One region of the Pseudarthrobacter sp. lyk4-40-TYG-27 genome, then DNA from elsewhere that is predicted to be linked to it. Evidence: predicted binding sites of a transcription regulator. Region 1 holds the regulator's gene; the other holds the start of a gene.
What was found. The regulator LexA, encoded in region 1, represses DNA repair genes until DNA is damaged. The targets are predictions, from matches to a motif close to TCGAACANNTGTTCGA.
Positions count from the first base shown of each region.

Region 2: QRM96_RS20025 (LexA family protein) is a predicted target of LexA. The motif match lies at 2,104-2,119, and genes of this name have one in related genera.

Region 1 covers NZ_JARVSH010000013.1:18,163-41,186, forward strand. Annotated here, with positions in the region: gene QRM96_RS19225 (MarR family winged helix-turn-helix transcriptional regulator) at 1-336, opposite strand, end outside; gene QRM96_RS19230 (DUF3046 domain-containing protein) at 378-602, shown strand; gene recA (recombinase RecA) at 854-1,909, shown strand; gene QRM96_RS19240 (regulatory protein RecX) at 2,021-2,569, shown strand; gene miaB (tRNA (N6-isopentenyl adenosine(37)-C2)-methylthiotransferase MiaB) at 2,573-4,129, shown strand; gene miaA (tRNA (adenosine(37)-N6)-dimethylallyltransferase MiaA) at 4,133-5,029, shown strand; gene dapF (diaminopimelate epimerase) at 5,074-6,018, shown strand; gene QRM96_RS19260 (class I SAM-dependent methyltransferase) at 5,990-6,613, opposite strand; gene hflX (GTPase HflX) at 7,051-8,631, shown strand; gene QRM96_RS19270 (ATP-dependent DNA helicase) at 8,624-10,684, shown strand; gene lexA (transcriptional repressor LexA) at 10,717-11,445, opposite strand; gene QRM96_RS19280 (LysM peptidoglycan-binding domain-containing protein) at 11,799-12,215, shown strand; gene QRM96_RS19285 (histidinol-phosphate transaminase) at 12,381-13,499, shown strand; gene hisB (imidazoleglycerol-phosphate dehydratase HisB) at 13,561-14,187, shown strand; gene hisH (imidazole glycerol phosphate synthase subunit HisH) at 14,184-14,951, shown strand; gene QRM96_RS19300 (CG2302 family histidine operon protein) at 14,952-15,110, shown strand; gene priA (bifunctional 1-(5-phosphoribosyl)-5-((5-phosphoribosylamino)methylideneamino)imidazole-4-carboxamide isomerase/phosphoribosylanthranilate isomerase PriA) at 15,187-15,933, shown strand; gene QRM96_RS19310 (SseB family protein) at 15,954-16,838, shown strand; gene QRM96_RS19315 (MFS transporter) at 16,896-18,188, shown strand; gene QRM96_RS19320 (DUF1844 domain-containing protein) at 18,317-18,703, opposite strand; gene infC (translation initiation factor IF-3) at 19,080-20,093, shown strand; gene rpmI (50S ribosomal protein L35) at 20,215-20,409, shown strand; gene rplT (50S ribosomal protein L20) at 20,528-20,917, shown strand; gene QRM96_RS19340 (TrmH family RNA methyltransferase) at 20,988-21,899, shown strand; gene QRM96_RS19345 (GlsB/YeaQ/YmgE family stress response membrane protein) at 22,019-22,294, opposite strand; gene QRM96_RS19350 (MFS transporter) at 22,535-23,024, opposite strand, start outside.
Region 2 covers NZ_JARVSH010000016.1:29-8,893, forward strand. Annotated here, with positions in the region: gene QRM96_RS20015 (hypothetical protein) at 83-235, opposite strand; gene QRM96_RS20020 (DUF4192 domain-containing protein) at 437-1,450, opposite strand; gene QRM96_RS20025 (LexA family protein) at 2,133-2,564, shown strand; gene QRM96_RS20030 (Y-family DNA polymerase) at 2,574-3,872, shown strand; gene QRM96_RS20035 (hypothetical protein) at 3,909-4,235, shown strand; gene QRM96_RS20040 (DNA ligase-like domain-containing protein) at 4,270-4,578, shown strand; gene QRM96_RS20045 (hypothetical protein) at 4,906-5,607, opposite strand; gene QRM96_RS20050 (hypothetical protein) at 6,281-6,958, opposite strand; gene QRM96_RS20055 (8-oxoguanine DNA glycosylase OGG fold protein) at 6,969-7,673, opposite strand; gene QRM96_RS20060 (competence protein CoiA) at 7,900-8,865, opposite strand, start outside.

The sequences.
Region 1 (23,024 bases):
CCGGATGGCCTGCGCCCGGCGGTCCAGCGGATCGGCCTCCTTGGAAACCAGCCCCAGGCCTTCAAGGAATGCGATCTGCCGGCTGACGGAGGGCTTGCCCACCCCGATGTTCATTGCCAGTTCGGTCAGCCGGATGGGCCCCTCCCGGCGGATCACGGTCAACAGCCCGTACGCCGCAGGCTCCATGTCCGGGTGCACTTCCCGGGACAGCTGGTTCGAGATGGCCCGGGCCCGCCGCCAAAAAAGACTGATCTGGTGTTCGACGTTCTGCAGGGCCGTGTCGGCGGCAGCCTCGATTGAAACATCAGCCGGCGTGCCATCGGGGGAGTTGCTCATGGCAACAATTCTAGGGTCCCCAATCATGAGAGGATTTACCGATGCGAATCAGCGACTACTGGCGGCTCATGGATGACGAGTTCGGCGCGGGCTACTCCCGAGTGCTGAGCAGTACCCTGGTCCTGGCCGGGGTGGGCGGGCGAACCGCGGACCAGGCACTGGCCGCCGGCGTGGAACCGCGCAAGGTCTGGCTTGCCGTCTGCGACCTTCAGGACGTGCCGGCGGACCGCCGGCTCGGCCGGGACATAGCCCCCCGCCGCGACTGATTCCCGCGGGGCACCCTCCATCCGCCGGCCGGCCGGGCCCTCCTGCCGACCGGTCCGGGAACCCTTGCCGGACACGCCGCGCGACCATCCTCTTCGAATACCTGTTCGGATAACGCTATGCTTTTTCTATTGGGTTTATCCACATAGCCGATGTCCTGAGGCCGGAATGTCAGTGGGTCCCCTTAGCGTCAGAGATGACCAACAAGACGGCCGCACAGGCCACCATCGAGAAAGCATTAGAGGTGTCAACCATGGCGGCAGCCCCGGATCGTGCAAAAGCGCTGGAAGCAGCACTTGCCCAGATTGACAAGCAGTTCGGCAAGGGATCGGTGATGCGCCTGGGCGACGAAGTCCGTGCCCCCATCGAAGTCATCCCTACCGGGTCCATTGCCCTGGACGTCGCCCTGGGCATTGGTGGGCTGCCCCGTGGCCGTGTGGTGGAGATCTATGGGCCGGAATCGTCAGGTAAGACCACCGTGGCACTGCACGCCGTTGCCAACGCCCAGCGGCTGGGTGGCATCGCTGCCTTCATCGACGCCGAGCACGCCCTGGACCCGGACTATGCCGCGAAGCTCGGCGTGGATACCGACGCCTTGCTGGTCTCGCAGCCGGACACCGGTGAACAGGCCTTGGAAATCATGGACATGCTGGTGGGCTCCGGCTCCTTGGACATCGTCGTCATCGACTCCGTCGCCGCCCTGGTTCCGCGTGCTGAAATCGAAGGCGACATGGGCGACAGCCACGTTGGCCTCCAGGCACGGCTCATGAGCCAGGCACTGCGTAAAATTACCGGCCGCTTGAGCCAGACCAAGACCACCGCCATTTTCATCAACCAGCTCCGCGAAAAGATCGGCGTGTTCTTCGGTTCCCCCGAAACCACCACCGGTGGCAAGGCGCTGAAGTTCTACGCGTCGGTCCGCATCGACGTCCGGCGCATCCAGACCCTGAAGGAAGGCGCTGATTCGGTCGGCAACCGGACCAAGGCCAAGATCGTGAAGAACAAGATGGCCCCGCCCTTCAAGGTGGCCGAGTTCGACATCATCTACGGCCAGGGCATCTCCCGCGAAGGCGGCATTATCGACATGGGCGTCGAGCACGGCATCATCAAGAAGTCCGGCTCCTGGTTCACGTACGATGGCGACCAGTTGGGCCAGGGCATGGAGAACTCGCGCCGGTTCCTCCGCGACAACCCCGAGCTTGCCGCCGAACTGGAGCGCCTCATCAAGGAGAAACTCGGTGTGGGCGTGAAGCCGGCGGAGGACGAGTCCAAGGACACGCCCAAGCTGAAAGCCGTCGACGGGTTCTAGCCCTTGACGTGGTCTCCCGAGGCGCATCCTCCCGACGCCAGGTCACCCAAATCCGGTTCCCGGCGGCGCCGCTCCGCCAACCCCGCCCGTGGGGCAACGGAGCGGTCTGCTGTGCCCGAAGATCCCTTGGCAGAGGACGCCGAACCGGATCCTGCCGGGGTGGCCAAGGCCATCGTGTACCGGCAACTGACGGCCTCGCCGAAGAGCAGGTTGCAGCTTGCCCGGAAACTGGCCGAACGGAACATTCCGGAACGCGTGGCAGAGGAAGTCCTGGATAAATTCCAGGAAGTCCGCCTGATCGATGACGCCGAATTTGCTGACATGTGGGTCAGGAGCCGATCCCAGTCCCGCAAGCTCGCCAGGGGAGCTCTCCGGCGCGAGCTGTCGGAGAAGGGCATCGACCCCGAAACCGCTGCCGCGGCCCTGGAACAAGTGACCGACGCCGACGAGGAAACTGCCGCCAGGACCCTGGTTGAGCGCAAGCTGCGGCCCGGAACAAACCTGTCAGACCCGGCCGAACGGGATAAAGCAGTGCGCCGTCTGGCGTCCATGCTGGCGCGAAAGGGCTACCAGCCCGGGCAGGCGTTCAGGATCGTCAATGAGGTACTCGGTTCAGTCCAGGATCCCGACGGTGACCCGCTCCAAAGCCGGTACCCTTAACGGGTGAGTTTGACCATTCCTTCCCCCCATTCCGGCACCACCCCTTCCGTTGAACCCGGGACGGGTCCGCAGCCCGGAGCCCGGCCGCGTACCTACCAGGTGCGGACGTTCGGGTGCCAGATGAACGTCCACGACTCGGAGCGGATGGCGGGACTCCTTGAAGACGCCGGGTACGTTCCCGCGGAAGGCGAGCAAGCCGACGTCGTGGTGTTCAACACCTGCGCGGTGCGCGAAAACGCTGACAACAAGCTCTACGGAAACCTCGGGATCCTGGCGCCCGTCAAGGCGGCGAACCCCGGGATGCAGATCGCCGTGGGCGGATGCCTGGCCCAGAAGGACCGGGAAACCATCCTCAAGAAGGCGCCCTGGGTCGACGCCGTTTTCGGCACCCACAATGTTGGTGCGCTCCCGGCCCTGCTCGACCGGGCCCGGCACAACGACGAAGCACAGCTGGAAATCCTGGAGTCCCTGGACGTGTTCCCGTCCACGCTGCCCACCAAGCGCGACTCCGTGTACTCCGGCTGGGTGTCCATCTCCGTTGGCTGCAACAACACCTGCACGTTCTGCATCGTGCCGGCCCTCCGGGGTAAGGAAAAGGACCGCCGCCCGGGTGAGATCCTCGCCGAAATCCAGGCCCTCGTGGACGACGGCGCCATCGAAGTCACGCTGCTTGGCCAGAACGTCAACTCCTACGGAGTGGAGTTCGGCGACCGCCAGGCCTTCTCCAAGCTCCTCCGTGCCTGCGGCGAAATCGACGGGCTGGAACGGGTCCGTTTCACCAGCCCGCACCCGGCGGCGTTTACCGACGACGTCATTGAGGCCATGGCGGAAACACCCAATGTCATGCCCCAGCTGCACATGCCGCTGCAGTCCGGCTCGGACAGCATCCTGAAGGCCATGAAGCGGTCCTACCGGTCCACCAAGTTCCTCGGCATCCTGGACAAGGTCCGGGACAGGATCCCGGACGCCGCCATCTCCACCGACATCATCGTCGGCTTCCCCGGCGAGACGGAAGAGGACTTCCAGGCCACGCTCGACGTCGTCGAGAAGTCGCGCTTTGCCACCGCCTTCACCTTCCAGTACTCCAAGCGGCCGGGGACCCCTGCCGCCGACCTGCCGGACCAACTGCCCAAGGCCGTGGTCCAGGAAAGGTTCGAACGGCTCACCGCACTGCAGGACAGGATCGCCGCGGAGGAGAACCGGAAGCAGCTCGGCCGGCGGCTGGAGGTCATGGTCACCGCCCAGTCGGGGCGCAAGTCTGAGGAGACGCACCGGCTCTCCGGCCGGTCCAGGGACCAGAGGCTGGTACATTTCTCGGTTCCTGAAGGCGCGCCGGCCCCGAGGCCGGGCGACCTCGTAACAGTCACCATCACCGAAGCCGCTGCCTTCCACCTGGTGGCCGACCCCACGCCCGAGGACTACAGCCTGCGCAGGTCGCGCGCCGGGGACGCGTGGGACCGGTCGCAGGCCGATTCCTGCGGCGCGCCGGTGCCGGGGAGCGGGGCTGGACAAAAGGGTGTCTCGCTGGGCATGCCTTCGCTGCCGCTGCGCACCCGCTGACCGGTGGTCGCCCCGCCCGTCATCGCCGTCGTCGGTCCCACTGGCTCCGGCAAATCGGATCTTGCCGTCAACCTTGCCCTGGAACTCGACGGCGAGGTCATCAACGCCGACGCCATGCAGTTCTACCGGGGAATGGACATCGGCACCGCGAAGATCTCCGTGGCCGAGCGCAAGGGCGTGCCGCACCACCTCCTGGACGTCATGGACGTCACGCAGGAAGCGAGCGTCTCCACATTCCAGGAGCAGGCCCGCAACGTGATAGCGGCTGTCCATGCCCGCGGCAAGAGGGCCATCCTCGCCGGCGGCTCGGGGCTCTACGTACGGGCCGCCCTGGACGTACTGGAGTTCCCCGGTACGGACGCCTCATTGCGCGCGCGGCTTGAGGCCGAATACGCGGAACGCGGGACGGCAGAACTCCTGGCAAGGCTCCGCGCGGTGGATCCCGTGTCGGCCGAGCGGCTCTCTGATGCCCGGCGGATCATCCGCGCCCTGGAAGTCCACGAACTCACCGGACGGCCCTTCAGCTCCTTCATGCCCCGCCGGGAGTACCACCAGCCGGCTGTCCAGGTGGGCCTGGCCGTGGACCGTGATGTCCTGCGGGAGCGCCTGGCAGCCAGGGTCCACCGGATGGTGGACGCCGGCCTGCTGGCAGAAGTGGGGACGCTTGACGCCCAAGGCCTGCGGACCGGGAAGACAGCCTCCCGGGCCCTCGGCTATTCACAGTTCCTGCGGGTCCTCGACGGCGCCTCAACCGTGGCGGACGCTGCGGAGGAAACCATTGTGGCCACCCGCCAATTTGCCCGCCGCCAGCTCACATGGTTCCGTGCCGACCCCCGCATCACCTGGCTGGACTGGCAGGATCCGGAACTTGCCGGCAAGGCTGCACTGCTCTGCAGGTAGCCGCGGTTTCAGCGGCAGCGGCATCCGCCGCTACGCTTGGGACCATGAATGCTACCCCCGTCGAAACGTCCGGATCCGCCCTTCGTGCCATGGGCGGCCTCCGCTTTTCCAAGGGGCACGGCACGGGCAACGACTTCGTCCTGGTGGCCGATCCTGAGGGCACCCGCAGCTTCGATGCGCACCAGGCAGCGGCCCTGTGCGACCGGCACCAGGGAATCGGCGCCGACGGGCTGATCAGGGCCGTGCCCTCCCGCTTCCTGACGGAGGGCAGGGAACTGCTGCTGGACACCCCCGGCGCGGAATGGTTCATGGATTACCGGAACGCGGACGGTTCGCTGTCCGAAATGTGCGGAAACGGGGTCCGGGTGTTCGTCCACTTCCTGCGCACCGAGGGGCTGATCGACCTGCCCGACGGCGGTTCACTTGCCATCGGGACGCGCGGCGGGGTAAAGACCGTGGTCCGTACCGGGAACGACTACGCGGTGGACATGGGCCCCTGGGAGTTCATCTTTCCCGGCGAAGCCAGTGCCAAGGCCATGGATTCCCTCGTCGCTGCCGACGGGCTGGAGGTTCCCCGGCCGGCCTTGTCCGTGAGCATGGGCAACCCGCACACCGTGGTGGCCCTCGCCGAGCTGTCCGAGCTGGCCGGCACCCGGCTTTTCACCGCGCCGAAAGTCGATCCCGTCCCGGCAAACGGAACCAACGTGGAGTTCGTCGTTCCGGCTGAGCCCCTTGTGCACGACGGCGTCGGATCGGTGACCATGCGCGTGCATGAGCGCGGTGTGGGGGAGACGCAATCCTGCGGCACGGGCGCCTGCGCGGCCGCCGTCGCCATCCGGCACTGGGCAGGTGCCGAGGCTCCCGACGTCTGGCGCGTCCATGTTCCCGGAGGGGTTGTAGGCGTCAAGTTCTTCGCCGGACCCGGCGGCCACGAGCATGTTGAGCTCAGCGGTCCGGCGGTCATTGTGGCGAGCGGGACGCTTTCCTGACCTTCAGGATCCGGAAGGACTTGGCGGTCGATTCGCGCGTCACGGTGAAGGAGCTGTCCAGTTCGGCGGCCAGCCAGCGCTGCAGCGAGTCCGAGCCCAGGTTCTTCTGGACCACCAGCCACGCCGTCCCACCCTCAGCCAGGCGGGGGAGCCACAGCTTCAGCAGGGCATGCAGTTCTTCCTTGCCGATCCTGATGGGCGGATTGGACCAAATGGTGTCGAAACGCACTTCGGGGTCTACGGCCTCAGGCGTGCTGGCAACGACATTGGACAGGCCCAGCGCCTCGGCATTCTCGTTGGTCAGGGTGATGCACCGTTCGTTGACGTCCACCGCGTAGACCCTTGACTGGGGCGCCAGCAGAGCCATGGTGAGGGCCACCGGCCCCCAGCCGCAACCAATGTCCAACAGGTTGCCGTGGGGGTTCGGCGCAGGGACCTCCGCCAGAAGTACTGCAGTGCCCTTGTCGATGCCGTCCGGGCTGAAAATGCCCGAGGAGGTCTGGAGCCTGCGCGTTCCGCCGGCCAGTTCCACGGTGAGGGGCTTGCGGGTAAAGGGCCCGGCGGGGGACGTGCTGAAATAGTGAGCGGACTCCATAACTGGCCAGAGTAGTTCCCCCTGCAGCGTAATGGGAAACTGTGCCTGCGCCCCTCTGTTAGGCTAGTGGGCATGTTCTTGATCTTCGAGTAGCCGGTACGGGCCCCGCCCGTTCCTGCCGCTGCCCAGCAGAGGCAGCCCGTCCCACAGCGACGCAGGTTCCCATGCCTTCCGCTTGTGCACCGGACCGGACCATTCCGTCCAGGCCCGGCCGCCGGACAGTACTCGAACGTCAGCCTTCTGCTGCGCTTCCTGCAATTCTCCGGCCTCGCCCGCCCAGCCGCCCCTGCAACGCGGCATCCCGGCCCCGGCACCGCCGCCGGCGGCCCCACCATCAGGAGGACTGCATGACCGCAGGCCGTCAGCCCAGCGCGAATTCTTCCCACCTTCCAACTAATCGGCACTATTCTGGAAATGCCGAATCTTCAAAGGAGACCATGACCAGCCAGCCAAACACCGGGTCCGATCCAGCCGCCCAGGACATGAGTCCCGAGGAAATCCAGGCTGTCATCGACCGGATCCTCGCCAAGGACGTACCGGCCCGGAAAGTCAGCACGCCCAGCGGCGACGGCAGCGGCACCGGAAAAGCTGTGCTCGGCAAGGCCCAGGCCATATCCCGCCTCGACGAAGAACATTCAACGTACGACGGCGACCAGCAGGACCTCGAGGAACGCAGGGCCCTGCGCCGCAGGGCAGGGTTGTCCACCGAACTCGAAGACGTCACCGAGGTCGAATACCGCCAGCTCCGCCTGGAACGCGTGGTCCTGGCAGGGCTCTGGTCCGACGGAACACTGGCCGACGCCGAAAATTCGCTGCGCGAGCTTGCCGCCCTCGCCGAGACGGCCGGCTCCGAGGTCCTCGACGGGCTGGTACAGCGGAGGGCCAAGCCGGATCCCGGAACGTTCCTGGGCTCGGGCAAGGCGCTCGAACTGAAGGACATCGTCATGTCCACCGGTGCGGACACCGTGGTGGTGGACGCCGAGCTCGCACCCTCGCAGCGTCGTGGCCTCGAAGACATCGTCAAGGTCAAGGTGATCGACCGTACGGCCCTGATCCTGGACATCTTCGCCCAGCACGCCAAGAGCCGCGAGGGCAAGGCCCAAGTGGAGCTGGCACAGCTGGAATACCTGCTTCCCCGACTCCGCGGCTGGGGCGAATCGATGTCCCGCCAGGCAGGCGGCCAAGTGGGTGGCGCCGCCGCCGGCATGGGCTCGCGCGGCCCCGGTGAAACCAAGATCGAACTGGACCGGCGCCGGATCCGTACGCGCATGGCCAAGCTTCGGCGCGAGATCGCCGCGATGAAGCCGGCGCGGGAAACCAAGCGGGCCAACCGCCGTCGTAACGAGGTACCGTCGGTGGCCATTGCCGGGTACACCAACGCGGGGAAATCCTCCCTGCTCAACAGGCTCACCGACGCCGGCGTCCTGGTGGAGAACGCCTTGTTCGCCACCCTGGATCCCACCGTCCGCAAGGCCGAAACCGCTGACGGCCTGGGTTACACCCTGGCCGACACCGTGGGCTTCGTCCGCTCGCTGCCCACCCAGCTGGTGGAGGCCTTCCGCTCCACACTCGAAGAGGTGGCCGATTCGGACCTGATCCTGCACGTAGTGGACGCCTCGCACCCCGATCCCGAGGGCCAGATCGCCGCGGTCCGGAAGGTCTTCAGCGAAGTTGACGCCCGCAAGGTGCCTGAGATCATCGTGCTGAACAAGGCCGATGCCGCCGATCCCTTCGTGATCGAGCGGCTGAAGCAGCGCGAACCACGCCATGTGGTGGTCTCGGCCCGGACGGGTGAGGGTATTGCCGAGCTGCTGAAGGCCATCAGCGACGCCATCCCGAGGCCCAGCGTGAAGCTTGAACTGCTCATTCCGTACGACCGGGGCGACCTGCTCAGCAAGCTGCACGAATCCGACGCCGAAATCATCCACCTCGACCACGTTGAGGAAGGTACCAGGGCCGTGGTGATGGTCCGCGAGGGCCTGGCATCCGAGCTGGAACCCTTCGCCCTCAATGACTGACCTCGCGGCCGGGGAAGCTGCGCAGGCGGCCGGCGAGCAGTTCGTCCTTGAACTGCTCGACCGCGCCGTCGCCGGCATGGGCGGACAAAGCCGCACCGGACAACACGAAATGGCCCGCCAGGTGGCCCGGGCCATCAGTTCGGGCAACCATCTCCTGGTCCAGGCCGGCACCGGGACCGGCAAGTCCCTGGCCTACCTGGTACCGCTCATTGCCCACGCGTTGGAAAGCAATAAGCCCGCCCTGGTGTCCACGGCCACGCTGGCCCTGCAAACCCAGATCGTGGGCAGGGACCTGCCCCGGCTCCTGAAGAACATCACCCCGGCCCTGGATCGGCCCGTCAAAGTGGCCCTGGTCAAGGGGCGGTCCAACTACGTCTGCCGCCACAAGGTGGAGGGCGGGTTCCCTTCCGAAGAGCCTTCGGAGGGCCAGCTGTTCTCCCTGGGCGAGGACACCAGCGTGCCGCACTTCGCCGCCTCTGTGGGCGGTCCCGCCTCCCAGCTGGGCAAGGAAGTGGTGCGGCTGCGGGAGTGGGCCGAGAAGACCGCCACCGGCGACCGTGACGAGCTCCTTCCCGGCGTGACCGACCGTGCATGGCGGCAGGTGTCCGTGACCTCCATGGAATGCCTGGGGGCGCAAAAATGTCCCATGGCCGCTGAGTGCTTCAGTGAACTGGCGCGGCAGGACGCGGCCGAGGCAGACGTCGTGGTGACCAACCACGCCATGCTCGCCGTCAGCGCCTTCGAGGGGCTCGCCGTGCTGCCCGAATATGACGTCGTGGTAGTGGACGAGGCGCATGAACTGCAGGACCGCGTCACCGGGGCCGTCTCCGGGCAGTTGTCCGTCGCCATGGTGCACGCCGCCGCATCAGGTGCCCGCAAACACACGGCCATCACCGTTGACGCCCTGAACGCTGCGGCCGCCAACCTTGAGCTGGCCCTCGCCGGGGCCCCGAACGGCCTGCTGCCCAACGGCCTGAACGACGAACAGCTGAACTGCGTGGACCAGCTGCGTGAGGCCTGCCGCGCGGCGCTGTCCGATTCCAAGGGGGACAGCAACACCACGGCCGACGGCGGGCGGCAGCTCGCCCGGTCCCGCCTCATGCTGATCCTTGAATTATGCGAACGGCTGCTGGCTGCCCGGGAGAACCGCGAAGTGGTCTGGTTCTCGCGCGCGAGCACCTTCGACCCCGGCCAGGGCTACTCCCAGCCTGACGAGAATGCGCCGGTGCTGGTCAACATCGCGCCGCTGTCCGTTGCCGGGCGGCTGAGGGAAGGACTCTTCGCCGGCCACACTGTTGTGCTGACCTCTGCCACCCTGGCCATCGGGTCCGCGTTCGAACCGGCAGCGGGCGGGCTGGGACTGATAGGCGACGGAGCTCCCAGCTGGACGGGGGTGGATGTCGGCTCACCCTTCGACTACCCCAAACAGGGCATCCTCTACGTGGCGGGACACCTGCCCAAACCGGGCCGGGGTGTTTCGCCGGAAGCCCTGGAGGAGCTCGAGGCGCTCATCAAAGCATCCGGTGGCGGGGCTCTTTGCCTCTTTTCCTCGCGTCGGGCTGCGGAGGAGGCCGCCGATGCCCTGCGGCCCAAGCTCGATATGACCGTGCTCTGCCAGGGCGAGTCAACCATGACCGCCCTGGTCAAGCAGTTCGCGGACGAACCGGATACCTGCCTCTTCGGGACTATGTCCCTGTGGCAGGGGGTGGACGTTCCGGGCGGGTCGTGCCGGCTCGTGGTGATCGACCGGATTCCCTTCCCCCGGCCGGACGATCCCCTCATGACAGCTCGGTCGCGGGCCGTGGCCCAGGCCGGTGGCAACGGTTTCATGTCGGTGTCGGCTACCCACGCGGCCATCCGGCTGGCGCAGGGCGCCGGGCGGCTGATCCGGTCAACCGGCGACAAAGGAGTGGTGGCGGTGCTGGATTCGCGGCTGGCAACCGAACGTTATGCGGGCTTCCTGCGGGCCGCGCTGCCGCCTTTCTGGTCCACTACGGACCGCAGCAAGGCGCTGGCCGCACTCACCAGGCTCGGCGCGGAGGCCTCTGAATAGAGGCCTGCCGCGGCCGGAGGTGACAGGCGGTGTCAGAGGGACCGCAGCACCGAAACCACTTTGCCCATGATGGTCGCGTGGTCGCCCAGGATGGGTTCGTACTGCGTGTTCTGCGGGAGCAGCCAGGTGTGGCCGTCCCGCTGGCGGAAGGTCTTGACGGTTGCTTCGTCATCGAGCAGGGCAGCGACGATATCACCGTTGACGGCGTCCGCCTGGCGGCGCACCACGACCCAGTCTCCGTCGCAGATGGCGGCGTCCACCATGGAGTCCCCGGCCACTTTGAGCATGAACAGTTCACCCTGGCCCACAAGTTGGCGGGGGAGCGGCATGACATCCTCGACGAGCTGCTCGGCGAGGATGGGACCGCCGGCGGCAATCCGGCCCACGAGCGGAACCATGGCGGTGTCCAGCGCGGTAGGCAGCTCCGTTACGGTGGCGCCGGGTGTCTGCGGCGCTGAGGCGGCAATCGGCTTCCCGCCGCCGCCGTCAAGCGTGAGGGGCATGAGCACCTCCATGGCCCGCGGCCGCTTCGGGTCGCGCCGGAGGTAGCCCAGCTTCTCCAGCTGGGACAGCTGATGGGTCACGCTGGACAAGCTCGCAAGGCCCACCGTGTCGCCGATCTCGCGCATCGAGGGCGGGTAGCCGTTGTCATTGACGGACCGCTGGATGGTCTCGAGGATCTTCTTCTGCCGCGGGGTAAGCCCCTTCGGAGTCCTCTTTGGTTGCGGGGCCGTCCTGCCCCCGGCGGCTGCTGCTGCCATGTTCGCCAATGCCTTTCGCTTGCCGCCGGATCTTCCGCCCCACGCCGTAGGCCGGCGTTGCGTGAAGGGTCACCGCTGTCATTGTCAGACCCTGCTGTTCAACTTCAGTGGTGGTTGTTCTTGGTTTCCAAGCTAGGCCAGCCACATTGCTTTTTCAAACATTTGTTCTAGCGAGTCTCGACATTGTTCGTTGATAGGTGCTAAAACTTAGTAAGCAAAGTTCGAATATGTGTTCTAACCATTGCATGGCCTGTTCGAAGACCTGGCCGGAAGAGATTGGTATTCCGGCACGGCAGGCAGGACGGCAGCGGCGGACACCCGGGCAGCACGGCAGGTCCAGGAGGGCTCAGTTCATGTCAGCTTTAACTCTTTCCCACATATCCCGTCCGGAGTTCCTGGCCGGGGAGCGCCACTCGTCCGGCAGCGGGCGGATCAGTGCCGGAACTGCGCCATCACCGGCGCCGCTTCGGTTGACCCGGCGGGGGCGGATCGTCCTGGTGGGAGTGCCGCTGATTCTCCTCGCGGTCCTGCTGCTCTCCTTGGCGGGACTTTTCCACTCCCCGGCCAAGGCCTCCGATTCCGCCGCGGACCTCGCCGTGACGCCCACGGTGACAGTCACGGTCCAGCCCGGCCAGTCCCTGTGGTCCATCGCCGGCGCCGTGGCCCCGAACCGGGATGCACGGGACGTCGTGGCCGACATCGTCCAGCTCAACAACCTGTCCGCCGGCGCGGTCCTGCCCGGGCAGCAGCTCTTCGTCCCCAGCCACTGACCCCTTCTTGAGCGGCTACCGCGGAGCGGCAGCCTGGCGCCGCGGCCTGGTGACTGCGGGTGCGCGTCCCCCGGAGGCTGCCGCCAGCTCTTCGTCCGGGCGTTTCCGAGGCAGGCCAAAAGTGTCATATTTTCCGGTAGTTGCCACGGCAACTAAACTGTTCAGGTGAACGACCAGCTAGAACGCCTGAACCGGCTACCCCTCCGCAGCAACCTTCGCGGGCTGACTCCCTACGGGGCGCCCCAACTGGACGTCCCCATTCTCCTGAACGTCAACGAGAACACCCATGGCGTCCCGGCGGACGTGCGTGCCGCCATCAGCGCCGCCGTGACGGAGGCCGCCGCCGGCCTGAACCGCTACCCGGACCGGGAGTTCACCGAGCTCCGCAAGGCCCTGGCCGAGTACCTTGGCCACGGCCTCGACGAAACGAACCTGTGGGCCGCCAACGGCTCCAACGAGGTCCTGCAGCAAATCCTCCAGGCGTTCGGCGGCCCGGGCCGCACCGCCCTGGGCTTCCCGCCCACGTACTCCATGTACCCGCTGCTGGCGAGCGGCACCGACACCGAATACATCACCGGTGTCCGGGCCGAGGGCTACGACCTCAGCGCAGAATCCGCTGCCCGGCAGGTCAGGGAGCTGCAGCCGAACATCGTGTTCCTCTGCTCGCCGAACAATCCCACCGGCACCGGCCTGGGACTGGACGTCGTCGAGGCTGTCTACGAGGCCGGTGCTCCAAGCCAGACCATCGTCATCGTGGACGAGGCGTACCACGAATTCGCCCACGACGGCACGCCCAGCGCCCTGACCCTGTTGCCCGGCAGGGAGCGGCTGATTGTCTCCCGCACCATGAGCAAGGCCTTCGCACTCGCCGGCGCACGCCTCGGCTACATGGCCGCGGCCCCGGAGGTCACCGATGCCCTGCGCCTGGTGCGCCTTCCGTACCACCTGTCCGCGATCACCCAGGCAACCGCCCTGGCAGCCCTGCAGCACCGCGAAGCGCTCATGGCCGATGTGCAGGACATCAAGCAGCAGCGCGACCGCATTGTGGCTGAGCTGACCAGGATGGGCCTCAAGCCTGCCGCGTCCGACTCCAACTACGTGTTCTTCGGCGGCCTGGAGAACCCGCACCAGGTCTGGCAGGAACTGCTGGACGCGGGCGTGCTGATCCGCGACGTGGGAATTCCCGGGCACCTGCGGGTCACGGCCGGTACCGAGCCGGAAACCACGGCCTTCCTCACGTCCCTGGAGCGCATCCTTGCGGGCCACGCCGCGCTTCCCGCCTAGACTTGATACAGCGGCGCTGGGCGCCCTGAACCACTCCTTCTCCCACTAAGGATCCTTCACCATGAGTTCAACCGGTTCGAATACTGCTGCGGCCCGGACCGCCCGCATGGAGCGCGCCACCAGCGAGTCCTCCGTCCTCGTGGAGATCAACCTCGACGGAACGGGTGTGTCCAACATCGACACCTCGGTGCCGTTCTACGACCACATGCTGACCGCCCTGTGCAAGCACTCGCTGATCGACATGACCGTCAAAGCCACCGGCGACACCCACATCGACGTCCACCACACCGTGGAGGATGTCGCCATCACGTTCGGCGAGGTCCTGCGGACCGCGTTGGGAAACAAAGCCGGGATCCGCAGGTTCGGCGAGGCCACCGTGCCGCTGGACGAAGCCCTCGCCAACGCGGTGGTGGACGTCTCCGGCCGCCCCTACCTGGTCCACGGCGGCGAGCCCGCTGGCCAGGAGTACCACTTGATAGGCGGCCACTTCACCGGCTCCCTGACCCGCCACGTCTTTGAGGCCATCACGCTGCACGCCGGCATCTGCCTGCACATGAACGTCCTGGCCGGCCGGGACCCGCACCACATCGTGGAGGCGCAGTTCAAGGCCTTCGCCCGCGCGCTCCGCGCCGCCGTCGAACCCGATCCCCGGGTTGAAGGCATCCCCTCCACCAAGGGTGCGCTGTGAGCGGGCAGGTCCTCAAGGACGGTGCGATCATCGATCCCACCGCCTCACAGAAGCTCCCGTCGCCCGAGGGCAAGCCGACCGTGACGGTGCTCGACTACGGGTCCGGGAACGTCCGCTCGGCCGTGCGCGCCCTGGAGCGCGCCGGTGCGGAAGTGATCCTCAGCGCCAAACCGGACGATGTGCTCAACGCCGACGGCCTGGTGGTGCCCGGCGTCGGCGCATTCGAGACCGTGATGCGCGAACTCAAGGCCGTGGACGGCATCCGCCTCATCGGCAGGCGCGTCGCAGGCGGACGCCCCGTGCTGGGCATCTGCGTGGGTTTGCAGGTCCTCTTCGAGGCCGGTGTGGAACATGGCACGGAAGCCGAGGGCATCGGTGAATGGCCTGGCAAGGTGGAGGCATTGCGCGCCGAAGTTGTCCCGCACATGGGCTGGAACACCGTCAAGGTGCCCGAGGGATCCAAGCTGTTCGCCGGCGTCGAAAACGAACGGTTCTACTTCGTGCATTCCTACGGCGTGCAGGAGTGGAACTTTGAGGTGATCCAGCCGCGGATGGCGCCACCGCTGGTCACCTGGTCCGAGCACGGCGGCCCCTTCATTGCCGCCGTGGAGAACGGGCCGCTCTGCGCGACGCAGTTCCACCCCGAAAAGTCCGGCGACGCCGGCGCCCGGCTCCTGCGCAACTGGGTGGAAGGCCTCCGCAAGCCCACCACCGGCGACGCCGGCCATGGCACCTCCCCGGCCGAAGCCGGCAGTGGCGCGTAGATGTGGTCCGTACTCCTGATGGGCCTCGCCGGCATCCTGATTGGCGGCGGCATCTCGTTCCGTCAGCAGCACAAGCCGCTCTGGACGCAGGTGTCCTTCTACGTCCTGGCCGCCATGTCGCTGCTGGCCGCCTATTTGCTCACGCTGCCCGCCAGCTGACCCCGCCGGCCGCCGGCGACCATGCCGGCGTCGACGCCCCAGCCCCTGTCCCGAAGAACCAACACTGAGGATGAGTATGACCACCGCACATGACCTGCCGGTCCTTGAACTGCTGCCTGCCGTCGATGTCGTCAACGGGCAGGCCGTCCGGCTGGTCCAGGGGGAAGCCGGCAGCGAAACCAGCTACGGCACGCCCTTGGACGCGGCACTGAACTGGCAGCAGCAGGGGGCCGAGTGGGTGCACCTGGTGGACCTGGATGCGGCGTTCGGGCGCGGTTCCAACGCGGACCTGCTCCGCGACGTGGTGGGCCGCCTGGACATCAAGGTGGAGCTTTCCGGCGGCCTGCGCGACGACGAGACCCTCGAAGCGGCCCTGGACCTGGGCGTGGCCCGGGTCAACCTGGGCACCGCTGCGCTGGAGAATCCGGAGTGGACCGCGCGGGCCATCGAACGCTTCGGCGACAAGATCGCCGTCGGCCTTGACGTCCGGGGCACCACCCTGGCCGGCCGGGGCTGGACCAAGGAAGGCGGGGACCTCTGGGACGTGCTGGGCCGCCTCGAGGAGGCCGGGTGCTCCCGCTATGTGGTGACCGACGTGACCAAGGACGGCACCCTGCAGGGACCCAACGTTGAACTCCTGCGCCAGATGGTGGAGAAGACCGGCAAACCCGTGGTCGCCTCCGGCGGCATCTCCAGCCTCGATGACCTCAAGGTCCTCCGCTCGCTGGTGCCGCTGGGCGTGGAAGGCGCCATCGTGGGCAAGGCCCTGTACGCCGGGGCCTTCACGCTGCCCGAAGCCCTCGACGTCGCCGGCCGGCGCTAGGCGCCGGGAAGGTCCAGCCAATGCCCAGCGCCCAGGAACCGGGACATCCCCCAGCCCGCCATCTGCCAGGACATATCGCCGCAGCCCTCGCCGGGGCCGGCGGGCCGGCGGACTCCGCGGGCCGGCCATGGGCCGGGCGCAGCCTCGCCGGTGAAGACGGCAAGATCCACAACTTCGAGGACGACGACGGCACGGCCGACGCCGGCTACCTCACCGCTGTTGCGGCGCTCCGGCAGGGGAGCGGCAGCGAGGCCGGGGTGGTGGCGGCGCTGGCAACGGCACGGGTCTTCATCCCCATCGTGGCGCAGCTTGCTGAGGAAGCGGAAACGGACCACGGGCTGCACGCCGACAAGCAGGCGGACATGGCCCTGGTCACGCTGAAGGCCGCCGACGGCCGGATCGCGCTCCCGGCATTCACCTCTGCAGCCGCGCTCTCCGCCTGGCACCCCGAGGCCCGGCCGGTTGCCGTGTACGCGGCCCGCGCCGCGCTCTCTGCCGTCGCTGAGGGTGCCGAACTCCTGGTCCTGGACCCGGGGGCCGGCTTCACCTTCGTGGTCCGCCGCCCGGCCGTCTGGGCCCTGGCCAAGCAGCACCACTGGGTCCCTTCCTACGAGGACGGTGAGCTTGCCGCCGAACTTGGCCGCGCCTCCTCCGGGTTTCCCGCGGTGCGCGGTATCGAACTCCTCCCTGGCAGGGGAGTGTCCGCCACTGCTGCCGACGGCACCGTGGTTCCCGGCGGCGGCGCCGGACCCGAACTCCAGGTGGTGCTCTACCTTGAGGACGGGTTGGACGCCGCCGGGGTCCAGGAACTGGTGGCCGGCCTGCAGGCCGAGTGGTCCCGGAATGTATTGTTTGGGGAGCGCGTCGATTCCCTGGAGATCAAGCTCAGGCGCGCTCCCGACTAGCTGCCGGCCGGATGGGTGAACCCCGCCCGCGCCGGGGCGGACCCTAAGGATCGCTTCGTGAATTTCGCTCTCTACCGGGAGTTGCTCGCCGTCCGGCCCATCCGGCGGCTGCTGCTGGTGGGCATGGTTGCCCGGATCCCGCACTCGGCTGCCGGAGTCCTGCTCACCCTGCATATCGTCCTGACCCTGGGCCAGGGCTACGCGGCGGCCGGCGCCGCCGCGGCGGTGATGACCATTGGCATTGCCCTTGGCGCCCCGTGGCGTGGCCGGCGCGTTGACACCGTGGGCCTGCGGACGGCGCTTATTCCGTCGGTGATCTCGGAGACCATCATCTGGTCCGTGGTGCCCCATGTGTCCTACCAGTGGCTCCTGCCGCTCGTCTTCGTCGGCGGCCTGCTCACACTGCCCATCTTCAGCGTCGTCCGGCAGTCCTTGGGCGTCCTGGCCCAAGGCGACCAGCGCCGCACGGCCTTTGCCCTGGACGCCATCACCACCGAAATGGTGTTCATGATCGGCCCGGCCGCGGGCGCCGTCGTGGCCACCAGCGGGTTCACCACCGCAGGCTTGACCGTCGTGGGCATAGCGACGTCACTGGCCGGACTGTTCCTCATGTGGTTCAACCCGCCCACCCGCAGTGCGGACCCGGGAATGGGACGCGAAGCTGACGAGCAGCACGCGGCGGAGGCCGCCGTCGTCTCCACCGCCCCGGCCCATGTCCAGGAAGCCGCCGCGGAACTGGCGCCCGCGGGTGCCGCTGCACCGCAAGAGGGCTCGAGGGGAAGGCCGGCGGGCGGCTTCTCCTGGTTCACCGCCACAGTGGCGGCCCTCTTCGCGGTCGCCGCCGGCGCCGGCATGGTCCTGAGCGGCACCGACGTTGGCATTGTTGCCGCCTTGGAGATCGGTGGACACCAGAGCGAAATCGGCATCGTCTTCGTCTTCTGGTGTGCCGCCTCAGTGGTGGGCGGCATCATCTACGGCGCCATGCACAGGCCCGTCCCGCCCGTCATCCTGCTGCTGGGCATGGCGGCCCTGACGCTGCCCATGGCACTCGCCCACGACACCTGGACGCTCGCTTTCGTCTCCGTCCTGCCCGGCTTGCTGTGCGCCCCGGTGCTCTCGGCGGCCTCCGAGAAGGTGGCGGACCTGGTCCCGGAGGAGCGGCGCGGGGAGGCGATGGGCTGGTACGGCTCGGCCCTCACCGCCGGGGTTGCGCTCGGTTCACCGCTCGCCGGCATCTTCATCGACCTGATGGGCCCCTCCGGCGGCTTCGTCTCGGTCGGGGGTGCGGGTGTGCTGCTGTGCCTGGTGGGGCTGGCCCTGCAGCTGCGCCGGCGCAGGGCCGCCGCCTGAACCCGCTTCCAACGGTTGCTCCCCGCCCGCGTGGACGAGCCGCGGGCCATGTTCCCGGGGAAACGACGACGGCGGGACGACCTCGGATGGTCGTCCCGCCGTCGGGCGCTGCGTGGGGGAGTCCGGCGTTAGTTCACGGCCCCGGTGTACTTTTCGCCCGGGCCCTTGCCCGGAGCATCGGGAATCAGGGACTCCTCACGGAAGGCGAGCTGGAGGGAGCGGAGGCCATCGCGCAACGGTCCGGCGTGCTGGGAGCCGATTTCCGGGGCGGCCGCGGTAACCAGGCCGGCAAGGGCGGTGATCAGTTTCCGGGCTTCGTCCAGGTCCTTGAGTTCGGCTGCGTTGTCTTCAGCGGCGAGGCCCAGCTTCACGGCGGCGGCGCTCATGAGGTGCACGGCGGCCGTGGTGATGACCTCGATGGCGGGGACCTCCGAGATGTCGCGGATCTGCTGTGAAACGTCCGCGCCTGCGTCAGCGGGCTCGAAAACGTACGAATTACTGTCTGAGGTGCTCATACTGGTAAGCTTGACACAGACCGACTGGATGTCGTTATTTCAGAGATCGTTCCAAACGATGGGGTTCCCAGCAGCGCTTCGCGGCGTTGGCGGGAATTTTTTCTGTAGAATGGCATCCAGTTTGCAAGCGGAGTTCTCTCCCACCCGCGTCAGCCGCTGTTTCCCAGGTTCCTTGCGAACCGCCAGGGGACGAAAGGTTGCCGGGTACCTGGTTGGGCATGGAACCGGTAACAACCGGAACTGTGCGCGTGCTTCCCGTTTTCGGGACGGCTTCGCCAACCTGTTTGAGGCCTTCGATTGCTCCGGCAATTGGGGGCCTTCTCTATTTGCCGGACACAACAACAAACACAGGAGCTTTAACATTAGCGAGCCAAGAATCAATGAGCGTATCCGCGTCCCCGAGGTGCGGCTGGTCGGACCTGCAGGTGAACAGGTAGGAATCGTCCGTATTGAGGATGCCCTGCGCCTGGCTGCCGAATCCGACCTTGATCTCGTTGAAGTTGCACCTCAGGCGAAGCCTCCGGTGTGCAAGCTGATGGATTTCGGCAAGTACAAGTACGAAGCCGCGGTCAAGGCACGTGAGGCCCGGAAGAACCAGACGAACACCGTTCTGAAGGAAATCCGCTTCCGCCTCAAGATCGACACCCACGACTACGAGACCAAGCGGGGCCACGCCCTTCGCTTCCTCGGCGCCGGGGACAAGGTCAAGGCCATGATCCAGTTCCGCGGTCGCGAGCAGCAGCGCCCCGAAATGGGCATCCGCCTGCTCCAGCGCTTCGCGGACGACGTCGCCGAAGTTGGCGTGGTGGAGTCCAGCCCCCGCATCGATGGCCGGAACATGGTCATGGTTGTCGGTCCGCTGAAGAACAAGGCCGAGGCAAAGGCTGAAGCCCGTCGCGCCACCCAGCGCGCCGAGGCGAAGGCACAGAACGAAGCCAAGGCCTCCGGCCGTGTGGACACGTCCGGCACGGACCAGGCGCCCATGACCCAGTCACTGGCTGACCTCCTGCCGGAAGGCTTCACCGTTTCCACCGAACCGGAGACGGCTCCGGAGGAAACTCCCGCTGCCGAGGCGCCTGCTGCACCGGCTCCCGAGCAGGAAGCCGCCAAGGAGGAAGCTCCCAAGGCTGCCCCGGCTCCCCGGCAGGAAGCACCTAAGGCCGCCGCGCCCAAGGCTGCTGCACCCAAGCAGGAGGCTCCGAAGCAGGAGGCTCCGAAGGCTGCCGCAGCACCGAAGCCCGCGACCGCCGCCAAGCCGGCGGCAGCGGCGCCGAAGCCCGCCGCCGTGCCTGCACCGCCGAAGCCGGTGGCCAGGCCTGCTGCACCGAAGCCTGCTGCCCGCCCTGCCCCCAAGGCAGTGCCCAAGCCGGCGGGTAAGAAGACCAACTAGTTCACAGCTGCCGGAGGTTCCGCCCTCCGGCAGTCAGCAACCAGCATGCTGCCCGCAGGGGCGGCTGCGCGATAGAACTGCCGGCCCCAGGGCCCGCAGACACGTAAGGAGATCGGTTCCCATGCCGAAGATGAAGACCCACAGTGGTGCTAAGAAGCGCTTCAAGCTGACCGGCAGCGGCAAGCTGCGCCGCCAGCAGGCCAACCGCCGCCACTACCTGGAGCACAAGTCCAGCCGCCTGACCCGCCGCCTCGCCGGCGACAAGATCGTCTTCAAGGGCGATGCCAAGGTCATCCGGAAGATGCTCGGCATCTAGTTTCCAAGTTTATTGATGGGCCGCCCCCTGGCGGTTCGTCTTCTGCCAAACAGCCTTCTCAGGCCGCCGGATTTCCGGCAACAGATGCTTGGGATCAGATTTTCGAAGGAGTACGCACGTGGCACGTGTGAAGAGGGCGGTAAACGCCCACAAGAAGCGCCGGGTTGTCCTTGAGCGGGCAAAGGGTTACCGCGGACAGCGTTCGCGCCTGTACCGCAAGGCCAAAGAGCAGCTGCTGCACTCGTTTGTGTACAGCTACGGTGACCGCAAGAAGAAGAAGGGCGACTTCCGCCGCCTGTGGATCCAGCGCATCAACGCTGCGTCCCGCGCCAACGGCCTCACCTACAACCGACTGATCCAGGGCCTGAAGGCCGCTGAGGTCGAGGTTGACCGCCGCATGCTGGCCGAGCTCGCCGTCTCGGACGCCAACGCATTTGCCGCACTGGTCCAGGTGGCCAAGGACTCCCTGCCGGCTGACACCTCCGCCAAGAAGGTCGCCGCAGCCTAGAGGCCGCGCAGTGCTCCTCCCTGAGGGGCCGGTTCAAGAACTGGTGGCAGCAGCTACTACAGTTTCTTGTATGAACGACACCGGGCGCCCGCAAGATTTTCCATTGTCCAACCCCCGAGCCGATCGGGTCAGGGACGTGGCAAAGCTTGCAGGGCGCCCGGCCCGTTTAAAGCGTGGCCAGTTCCTTGCTGAGGGGCCGCAGGCAGTGCGCGAGGCACTCAAGCTCCACCAGCAGCGCCTTGCGGCCGGAGCCCCGGGCATCGTCACGGACGTCTACGCAAGCGAAAGCTGCCTGGACCGTTTTCCCGAGTTCGAGGAGCTTGCCGAGGGGACCACGGCACGGCTGGCCACCGATGAAGTCCTGTCGGCCATGGCTGACACGGTCAATCCGCAGGGAATCGTGGCCGTCTGCCGCTTCGTGGACGTCTCCCTGGCGGACGTGCTCGACGCCGGACCACGCCTGGTAGCCGTGCTCTGCCAGGTCAGGGATCCCGGTAACGCCGGAACAGTGCTCCGCGCCGCCGATTCCGCCGGGGCCGACGCCGTGGTGTTCACTGCGTCCAGCGTCGATATCTACAACCCCAAGGCAGTCCGCTCTACGGCCGGTTCCCTGTTCCACCTGCCCGTTGTCCTGGCTGCCGACCCGGCCGAACTCGCGGCTGCGTGCAAGGCCCGCGGCATCGGCATCCTCGCTGCGGACGGCTACGGACAGTTGGACCTGGATGTCCTCCAAGACGAGAGCGCCCGCCGCAGGCTCACCGGAAAGGGCCCGGATTCCGTGTACGACCTGGCCGGGCCCACAGCCTGGTTCTTCGGCAACGAGGCGCAGGGGTTGTCGGAGGAAGAACTTGCCCTGGCCGACCACCGGGTGGCTGTCCCCGTCTACGGGGCGGCGGAGAGCCTGAACCTCGGTACTGCGGCCACCGTCTGCCTCTACGCCAGCGCCAGGTCCCAACGCCGGGATGGGGCAGTTCCGGAATAAGTTGCCGGCGGCCAGCCAGGAGGGCGCCGCCGACGAAGGAGTGGCCGGGGAAGAAGCGGCCGGGCAAAAAGAAAGGCCCCGGATATCCGGGGCCCGGTGGTTATGTGGTGACGGAGTGGTCAGGGCGCGCGGGTGGCTTTTCCGCGTCCGGTGACGAATCCGTAGATGCCGGCGACAATGAGGCCACCGACGATAGCGAGAATCCACGTGCCGAGGTCGAAGAAGCCCATGTCGCCCTTGGCGAAAAGGAGGCTGCCAATCCAGCCGCCAACAATGGCACCAACAACACCGAGGATGAGGCTGGTGACCCAGCCGCCGCCGACCCGTCCGGGCATAACGGCCTTAACGATGGCCCCGACAATCAGGCCCAAAATAATCCAAGCAAGAAAACCCATGTCTCCTCCTTATTGTGACCGGGAAAAATAGTCCCGATGAGCCTCAAGCTAACATAAGGGCCCCGCAAAGTCAGTAGCCGAACCTGCGCCGTTGCTGCATCGTTAGGGGCGTCCCGGTACGGTATGGACCGGGTGGGGCCACAGCGGGATCCTGCACTGTCCAGCAGCGAAGAACCGGCGACGAGGAAGCTCCCTGGCTGTACATGGCGGTACCGCGGCGATGGTGGGTCGCGGGCGGGATCAGGCTGCCAGCGGACGCTTGCGCTCCAGCACGCCACTGAGCAGCGCGACGCCGAACCCGAGGACGGCGAGTACGGCGCCCACGAGCGCCGGGGCTACGAAGCCCCACCCGAGGGAAATGACGAGGCCGCCGAGAAAGGCCCCCAGGGCGTTGGCAACGTTGAGCGCGGCGTGGTTGAGCGAGGAGGCCAGGGACGGCGCATCCGGTGAAGCATCCAGCAGCCGGGTTTGCAGGGCGGGGACCAGCATGGAACCGGCGGCCCCCACCACGAACACCATGACCAGGGCGCTCCATGCCCAGTGTGCTGCCACGGCGTAGAGCACCAGGGCAACTGCAATCGCGGGCAGGACGCGGTAGAGGGTGCCCATCACCGACTTGTCGGCCAGCCTGCCGCCGATGAGGTTCCCGGCCACCATACCCAGTCCGTACAAGGCCACCACCAGCGGGATCAGCGTGGAGGGGATTCCGGCCACGTTGGTCATGGTGTGG
Region 2 (8,865 bases), on a different contig from region 1:
TGGATCCACCGTTATTCAGACAGTCCCTGGTTTTTCCTCGGCAAAAGGAAATTTATGGGTGCAGCGTCGGTGCTGCTTGCGGTTAGAGCTCGTAGTGTCTTTGGTCTTTCCTGGGCCGGTCCACGGGGCCGGTGGCCGGGCCCGCTGTGAGTAGGCTCAGTTCCAGGATGTCCTCGACGGGGCTCGCGTCGGGGGAAACGGTATCGTCCTCGGTCATGCGGAATTGATCTGCCATGCTCGGGACTCCTTGGCTGTGTGGGGATGAGGCTCCCTTTCACAGTATCGGCAGTTCCTGCGCGTGGGCTGGAAGTCGCGGCGCCCGCGTAGCGTTACGCGGCCGGCGGAGCGAAGCGGGGGAGGCCGCCGCGCACCTGGGGAACGAACCACGATGAGGGCCGGACCCCTCTTTGCAGTGGAGTCCGGCCCGGTGTCGAGGCTAGCGCTTCAGGCGGCGGTCATAGGCCTTTTTCGGGTCCCGGCAGCAGTCTGCCAGCAGGCCACGGTTGACCAGTTCGCCCAACAGTTCCGCCAGCCGGTATCCGGCCACGTCCTCCAGCGCGAGCTTGAAGTACCGGGCGGCGAAACTGGACTGTCCTTTGAGCCATTCCAGCCAGCCGATCAGGCACAGCATGGGGGCGCGCTGGCCTTCCGGGGTGGCTTTCATCAGCTCGAAAGCGACTTCCTGGGCGGTGTCCACGCGGCCCCAGTCCGGGCGGCTCAGGAACACGCCGAGCATCACGGAAGTGAACTGCTCCGGGGCGTGAGGGACGATGTCACTCATCATGTAGTCCCGGATGGTGGGGTGCTGCAGGGCTCCTGCCAGCTGGTGCGCGGTCTCGGTCGTCAGGCTCTTGGGGTCCTTCAGCACCTCGGCCCACGCGGCGCGGCTTGCTTCGAGGTCTTCGGGCCAGCCGTCGTGCTTGTGCCCTGCGATGGCCTCGCGGGCCGTCTCGTCTCCCGTGAACGGCGCCGGGGTAATGAAGCCGGTCACGGCGCTCCCCCGGTAGATCAGGGCGGCGTTGCCGTTGCTGGTGGTGATGGCATCCAGTGACTCATCGGGGCAGCAGCTGGTGTCCGTGCAGTGGTAGTTTCGCCACAGTTCGGAGGTCACCAGCCATGCGTCCTGCAGGGGCATCCCCGCAGTTTCCAGTTCGGTGCGCAGCGCTTCGACGTGGTCCGAGTAGGGTTGCGGTTTTCCGGCGGTGTTCTCGTCGGTGTAGATGATCAGCAGGCTGCCGGTGGCCGCTTCGTCGGCGGTCAGGTAGCTGACGGTGGTCTGGGCGAAGTTGGCCGGTTCCAGCCCGAACGGGGCGTCGACGCGAAGCGTGGCGCCGATCTTGTTTCCCTGCATGGTGATCGCGACGAAGGATTCCTGCGGGGCAAAGCCGAGCGTGTGCGGGATGAAGGCCAGGACGTCGGCCGGGCCGGTGAATTTGATGAAGTCGTTCATGGTGTTGCTCCTTCTTGCCGAGAAGTTGGGTGGGTGGGGCGACCAATGGTGACCGGCCAGCTCCCCTCTCCCCCCGTTGTTTTTTGGCTGCTGGCGAAGCTTGCGGAGCTGTGCCCGACGGAGGCCCGTCTACCCGCAGGGCAAGGCACGGAAAATCTTCGGAGGAAATCAGCGACGAAGGAGCGCCGGAGAAGAATTTCCGGGCAGCAGGCCCCGACGAAGGAGGGGCTAGAGGGGCCGGAGCGGGCACGTACAATCCGAAGGACAGCAGCCAAAAAACGTCGTAGACACACCAGGTTCAGGGGGTCCGGAGCTCTGCGACGGCACGCCCTGGACCCAACAGCCGGCCGCGAAGCGGACGCCCACCAACTGGTTGAAGCGCAGCGGAAACCAGGTGTTTGCCTCCCGAACTGGCGGCCCGCTGACATTCCCTTGGTCCTGTCCATGGTTGGGGGCAATTCGGGTTATCCACGGCTGGCTTTTTTGGGAGCCACGGGGAAGCTCCCGTCGGTAGTCGTAGCGGTGGATAAGCCAGAAAAGGAATTGTCCCCGGCTGTGGGCAGCGGCCCCGCCGCCAACATTAGGCACCCTTGGGACCGGTGCAACAAGATGGCGGAGACGCATTGTCTGTCCCTGCGCGTACACTGATTAACTCGAACATATATTCGAATAAAGGTGTGTCGTGGGCGTAATTGGTGGTTCCCGTGTGATAGATGCGGGCGTTTCGTTGTTGTCGGTGCTGGTCTCTTCGGTGCGGGTTGCAGCAGGGTTCCCGTCGCCGGCGCAGGACTACTTCGATGGCCGGCTCGACCTGAACACGCACCTGATCAAGGACGTCACCAGCACTTACGTCGTGCGGGTTTCCGGGGAGTCCATTGAGGGCGCCGGGATCAGCGACGGGGATGAGCTGATCGTGAACCGGGCACTGGAGCCACATGTCGGGTGTGTGGTCGTCGCGGTCCTGGACGGGGAGCTGACGATCAAGTGGATGCGTATCACCCCGACAGGGATAGTGCTGCAGGCGGAGAACCCTGCCTACCCGGACATTGAAGTGCCGGCCCTGTCCGACCTGACTATTTGGGGCGTCGCAACCCGATGCCTCCACCACGTTTAGGGCCGGGCAATGTCTAAGCCGGCGCTGATGCGGCACATGCCGCAGATCGCGCACGTGGACGTGAACTGTTTCTACGCCTCCGCGGAGCGGGCGTTCGACCCCTCCTTGGAGGGGAAGCCGGTGATCGTGCTGTCCAACAACGACGGTTGCGCTGTCACCCGTTCCCCTGAGGCCAAAGCCTTGGGCATCGGCATGGGTGAGCCCTGGTTCAAGCTCGCTCCGCGGGCGAAGGAATGGGGCCTGGTCGCGCTGTCCAGCAACTACGAGCTGTACGGGGACATCAGTGGCCGGGTGATGGAGTTGCTGGGCCGGTACTCGGCCTGGCTGGAGGTCTACAGCATCGACGAGGCCTTCCTCGGCGTCAAAGGCTCCCCGGCAGAGCTGCTGGCGATGGGTCGGTCGATGAAGGCGGCCGTCCGGCGGAACGTGGGAGTACCGGTATGCGTCGGGATCGCGCCGACGAAGACGCTGGCGAAGCTGGCCAACAAGTGGGCGAAGAACAACAAGGCCTTTGCCGGGGTATGTCATTGGGATTCCGTACCCGCAGCGGAGCGGGAGGCGTTGTTGGGCCGGCTGTCCGTTGAGGAGGTGTGGGGCATCGCCGGCAGGCTGACGACACGGCTGAACGTGATGGGTATCTTCACGATCGCTGATCTGGTCCGGGCCGATCCGGTGGCCATCCGGGACAAGTTCAACGTCGTGGTGATGCGTACCGTCCTGGAGCTGCAGGGCACGCCCTGCATCCCTATGGAGGAGGAACGGATCGGGCGGGACCAGCTGATCTTCTCCCGATCCTTCGCCAAGCCCATCACCACCGCGGCGGGCATCCGGCAGGTGATGAGTGTGTACGGGCAGCAGGCCTCGGCGCGGCTGGCCAAACACGGGCTGCAGGCGAAGGTCCTGACCGCGTTCGCCGGTACCTCGCACTTCAACCCCAAAGACACCTCGTACCCGTCGGTGTGTGTGCCGTTACCGATGCCGACCGCCGACCCGGTGATCCTGACCAAGGCCGGGCACGCCCTCCTGCCCAGGATTGTTGAGGGCGTCCGGTACGCCAGGGCAGGGATCATGGTCACCGACCTGCGCCCCAGCGGCAACCAGGCACCCCTGTCCCTGTTCGAAAACCCCCACGAGGAACGGCACATCGGGACCCTGCTGGAGGACGTCACCCGTCGCTACGGACGCGGGTCCATCGGCCTGGGGCATGGCGGGATCCGGGGCGGCCCGGATTGGACGATGAAACGGGACATGCTCTCCCCGAGATACACCACCCACTGGGGCGAACTGCCCCTCGTCAAAGCCGCCTGACCAGCCCTCTGCACCATCCAGGAAGACAACAAGCTCATGACCATCACCCCAGAAGCTCCTACCCTCAATGCCCCGGTGGACGTTCGCTTCACCAAGGCCGGCACTCCCCTGGCCGTCCGGTACGACGGACGTATCTGGGCCGTAACCGAAGAACCTGTCCACTGGTTCACCAGGGACTCATGGTGGGAGACCCGCCGAAGCGTTCCCGTAGGCGTCGGGAACGTCGTTGACATCGAACACTGGCGGGTTCAGGTTCGCCTGACCTCTACCTCGGCGCTACGAACATTCGAGCTGCGCCGCGACCCCCTGTCGGAGCAATGGCTGCTCGCGGCCATCACGGACGCAGGGGCTGCGGCCGCCTGACCCCCCCATGGCTGGCGGCGGTAGCGTGGCTGTCATGACTGAGGACGTGCTGGCAACGCTGCGGCCGCCCGTGCCCCTGGCTCTGGCGAAAGCGGTTGAATCCGTCCCTGCAGAAGCGGCGCTGCCCGGCGGCAGCGTCTATGAGCCCAAGTGGGATGGCTACCTTCACTGCACAGTGTCAACCGCGGCTCGTCTTTGGGAAGAGAACGGACTTCTTGAGGAGAGATATAACGACATCTTGCGGCATCAAAAGTTTGGGTTACCTGCCTTGGTCCGGGAACGCCCGGCCTCGTTTGTTGTCTTCGATCTGCTGGCCGTCGCCGGACACAAGGAAGCGCGCTAACCCCAACGCGCTACTGGCAGACGGTCAAAGGCTCATAGTCGTTCGCACGGATCACGTTTAGCTCTGAGAACACGCCAGATGGCTCCACTAGGCCTCTGACTAGGCATGCCACGACGTCGCTCATGATTCCCGGTTCCTTGTGACACGAGGCCGGAGGTCTGTTGCAATCTGCCTCATGCCACCGAACATGCGTAGGTTTTGTTTGAACCGCTAGAACAAATCCGATAGGCTCGTGGGGAAGCAAAGGCGTCGGCCCTCCGGTGAAATATCCTGACAGCTGACCTGGCTCCTGGTTTGATTGCTGCGGCACCCAGGAGCTGCTTCTTTTTAAGCATCCTTTTGCGGCTGCACCTGTCGGCCGGAGGGAACGTCAATGGTCCGGACCCTATTGGAGACGGCGTTATACATCTCGGGTTCGTTCTCAGCCATGTTTCGGTAGAGCGCGTAAGAAATAACATCCGGCAGCCAAAGAAGTTTTTCGTAGGATGGCGAAGCCTGAAACGCTGCGGTCGTTCGAGGGATCAAGTTCTGTTTCCGGGCCTGCGAAAAGATATATTCGTCTCGCTTACGCGATGCCTGATCGTGGCGTTCCTCGACCACGATCAGCTCCACCGGCTCATGAACCGCGCCGCTGGTGAGCTCGCAAGCAAGCGCGGTTATGCAATCCAGGCGGGCTTCCTCCAGATTGCTGTCCTTCTCATCAACCTCAGATTGCACAGCAATAACAATTGGTTCGACGCCATCGACTACGTAGTCGATCAAGGCCATAAATTTGGCCTTGCCCTCCTCCGACTGAAAGGCCTGCGTCGAATGCCAATATTCTGCCTCGGCCACTTCGATCAGCTGTTTGCGCATGATCTCGTGTTCCTCTGGGGCGATCACAACGGCGGTGGCGATGTAGAACGGTGCCGCGTTCCTCTGCTGTTCCTTTGACCGGTAACTTTCATCAACGAATGCAACCGGTTTGTCGCCGTTACGCACATATCTAGCTGCAAGAAGCTCAGCCTTGACCTTGTTGTTCGAGCCCATTGGTCCAATCCTCGTTGTGACAGGCAACGATGAGTTGTCCCAGCCCTCCAGCATACTGCGGAGGCCCAGCCATCATGGCTAGCCCGCTGGCGGTCAAACAAGTCCGCCGGAGGGCTCGGACGCGTCCTATTTCCTTGGACCGGGGACACCGCATGGCAGACATACTCCCCGAGATTCGAGTTCGCGAAGCGGCATTGCGAACTTGATAAAGGCCGGAAGCCGGGAATCGCCTAGGCATAGGTGCGTCATTTGCCGCCCGTCTGGATAGCCTTGCTAGAAGCCGCCGGGAACCGGTGAACGTGATCCCACGCTGTACGTGGCTTTATGAACCGGGGGAAACGGATGGGCAACGGCCAGGCATTAGTGGAAGACAGGCTGCGAGTCATTTTGGACACCAACATCCTGGTGGCCATTGAGGGTGACACCCTCACGTATCCCAGTAGCCATCGTCGTCATACGAAGGGGCGGGGGTCGAGAGTCGATACCCCTGCCCTTCTGTGTTCGCCGAAAGCCCAGCCAGTCACCAGGGGTAATGGACGTATGCGCAAAAAGGATCGTTTTTGGATGCTTGATCTGGTCCACATCCTCAAGTGTTTTGCGCCTATCCCCCGCTGGGCGATCGACGACATAAGGTCCACCGCTCACCCTCGGTAGGTTCTGAGGGTAACGGCATTCAGTGCCGTGAAATCTTGTCGTAGTGATCTGCGGTCCAGTGGCCTTCGTAGAAGCCCCTGTCGTTGCGCCGGTGCATACGTGTGTCAATCAGGGGTGAGTCGAGGATCGATTCACACAGCGGTGTCAGCGCGTCCACCACGATCGTGCCGAGGTGGGCGAGGATCTCGATTTGCCCAGTCGAATGCCCGAGGAGCACGGGAGCCATCTCGGACAGAACGTAGTCGACCTTCTCCTTGGGCACCCCGAAGTGAACGCCTCCTTCCACGTTGGCGTAGTACTTCACCACCTCGAGGACGGTCAGTGGCCGCCCTTGAACCTGGCCCACCCTTGCACCGATGAACTGCTGCAGCTTGGGCAGCGCCGGATGCTCGGGTCCGCCGACGAGCTCCGGTCCGCCAAGTCGGAGGAGATAGGACAGATCCGCGTCGTCGCGGCCGTCGCCAGGAGCACTCCACTGTCTGATGCGGAAGTCTGTCGGAATATCTGGGCGAGCGGCTCGAACAGTGTTGAGGAGGGGACGGGCGTCGATGAGGAGCTTGCGCAGAAGCGGCGCAATCCCGAGCATCTCGTAGCGGCTCCGCGCGCCTGGATCCTGGCTTCGTCGTCGCACATCAGCAACAGTCTCGACGAAGAGCCATTCGGCCAGCATCGTCTCCGGGCCTACCTTCGGTGCCATTGGATCTAATTCACCGGCCGTGACGTCTAAAGAGAGTTAGTTCTATCTCGTCCGGTCGGACTCGTCGTGCCGTTTCGAGCCGTTCGGTTGCTTGGTTCGCCCAACGGTCAAGCAGCCGGCTGTACCGTTCGTATGTCTCTGGCCACCAACCTGCCGTTGGCGCTTGTGGCCATGCGTCCTGGCGCAGGTTCTTGGCGACTACCTGATCCAGGATGACGTAGCGTGGTTGCGCAGCGCTGCCTTGGGCGAAGTATAGGAATTTAGTTGAGAACGCCGGCCCAAACCACGGGATTCGTCCAGCGCCTCGATTGCTGGTCAGGGTGCCGTATGCGTTGCGAGTAGGTGCTCCGTCCCTAACCAAGGCCCACGCGTCGAGGAGAAGCTGGCCCGCGTTTTCTTCCCGTCCCGCTAAGCTGTCCAGCCGCTGGTGGAGCCGTGGCGCACGCGTCCCCAAACCCCATGCCAGAGAGTAATAGAGCAACTGGAAGGCGTTCGCTACGGTCCGAGCCTGATCCCCAAGGTCGAACACTTCTTTGCGCGTCAGCGATATGGGCTGCCCGCTGCCGAGCTTCCCCTCGGCCGGTCGTAACTTACGAGCAGAAAGGGCGCGCTGCCATCGACCACTGTCCACGGAAACTGCGTGGCTCATTACAGCAGCAGCCCCGGGAAGTTTCGCGAAAATGTCATCGGGCAGGGGTGCATTTTCGTTGATCATGGGAAGACTCTACGTGGGCCGGCTGACACAGACAGGCGGCTTTCATCGTTACCGCCAGCCGAAGCGGCGGTTACCAGGGGTGATGCAACCTCTGTCAGCATGTATGCCCTCCTTGTCGTCCTCAAACTCTCCTCCGCAATCTGTGCACTCAAAGCGGAATCCGTTAGGGCTGACGCGGTACCGGGGGTCCGCTCTGAGCTGCTCCATCCGTTCGGCATGGGCCTTCTTAGCGGCCAATCGATACGGCAGTTCCTCGTTCCCCGTTTCGGTCACCCAGGACGGCTTGCGGCGTGGGCGGCTCCCGGTACAGCACATCGCGGGCCCCAACGGCGGCAGCGCTTGCTTCTGCAATAAGCGTCCACTTCTCTGGAGGTAGCGCGGACACCCACCGGCCCTGAACGACCTGTTTGCATTCGGGACACACGAATGTCCGTCGCATAGGCTGGCCCCTCACCTGATAAACCTTCGCCTTAGCTAAGCTGCTCCCGGCCGCAGCCAACCATGCATCGACGTGAGCACGGCCATTGTCGAAGTTCTCGCTCGGAGGGCGCCACATGGTGTCCGCGGGCGTCCGTGGGCTCGTTGGCTTCGTCGACCGCCAGATGATCATGGGATGGCCTCCCTCCATGCAAAGGACTTCACTGGCCCAGACGCCCTTGAGAGCGACAATCGGGCGCACATCAGTGGCGGCCGGTGCTGCGGCGGATGCGATGAACCTGGCTTCTACTTCCGCTGCCTTTAGCGCTGACTTCTCCTGCGCCAGGCGCCTCAACTCTGCAGCCTCCTCTTCCCGCGCCAGCTTCTCCGCTGCCTTTAGCGCCGCTTTCTCCTCCGCCAGGCGCCTCAACTCTGCAGCCTCCTCTTCCCGCGCCAGTTTCGCCGCCGCCGCTGCGGCCTTCATTCGCTCCAATTTGGCGATCACATCTAGCTGATGCTTTGGCGTTCCGTGAGGCCAGTAAAAGGTCGGGTGCAAGACCGCGTCCACTGCAGCCCCAACACGGTCTCTTTTGCCGAACAACGGCTGGTAGGAGGCGAGGTCCATCAGCGCCCCCGGCGCCTCGGGCAAGTCGCTGGACTTGCCGAAACCCGTAACGACCATCGGCAGCCGAACCCGGAACCAATCGAGGTCGTCAGGGACGACCCACACCGCCCCGATGCGATCGTCTGCATAACGCTGGGACCGGCGAATGTA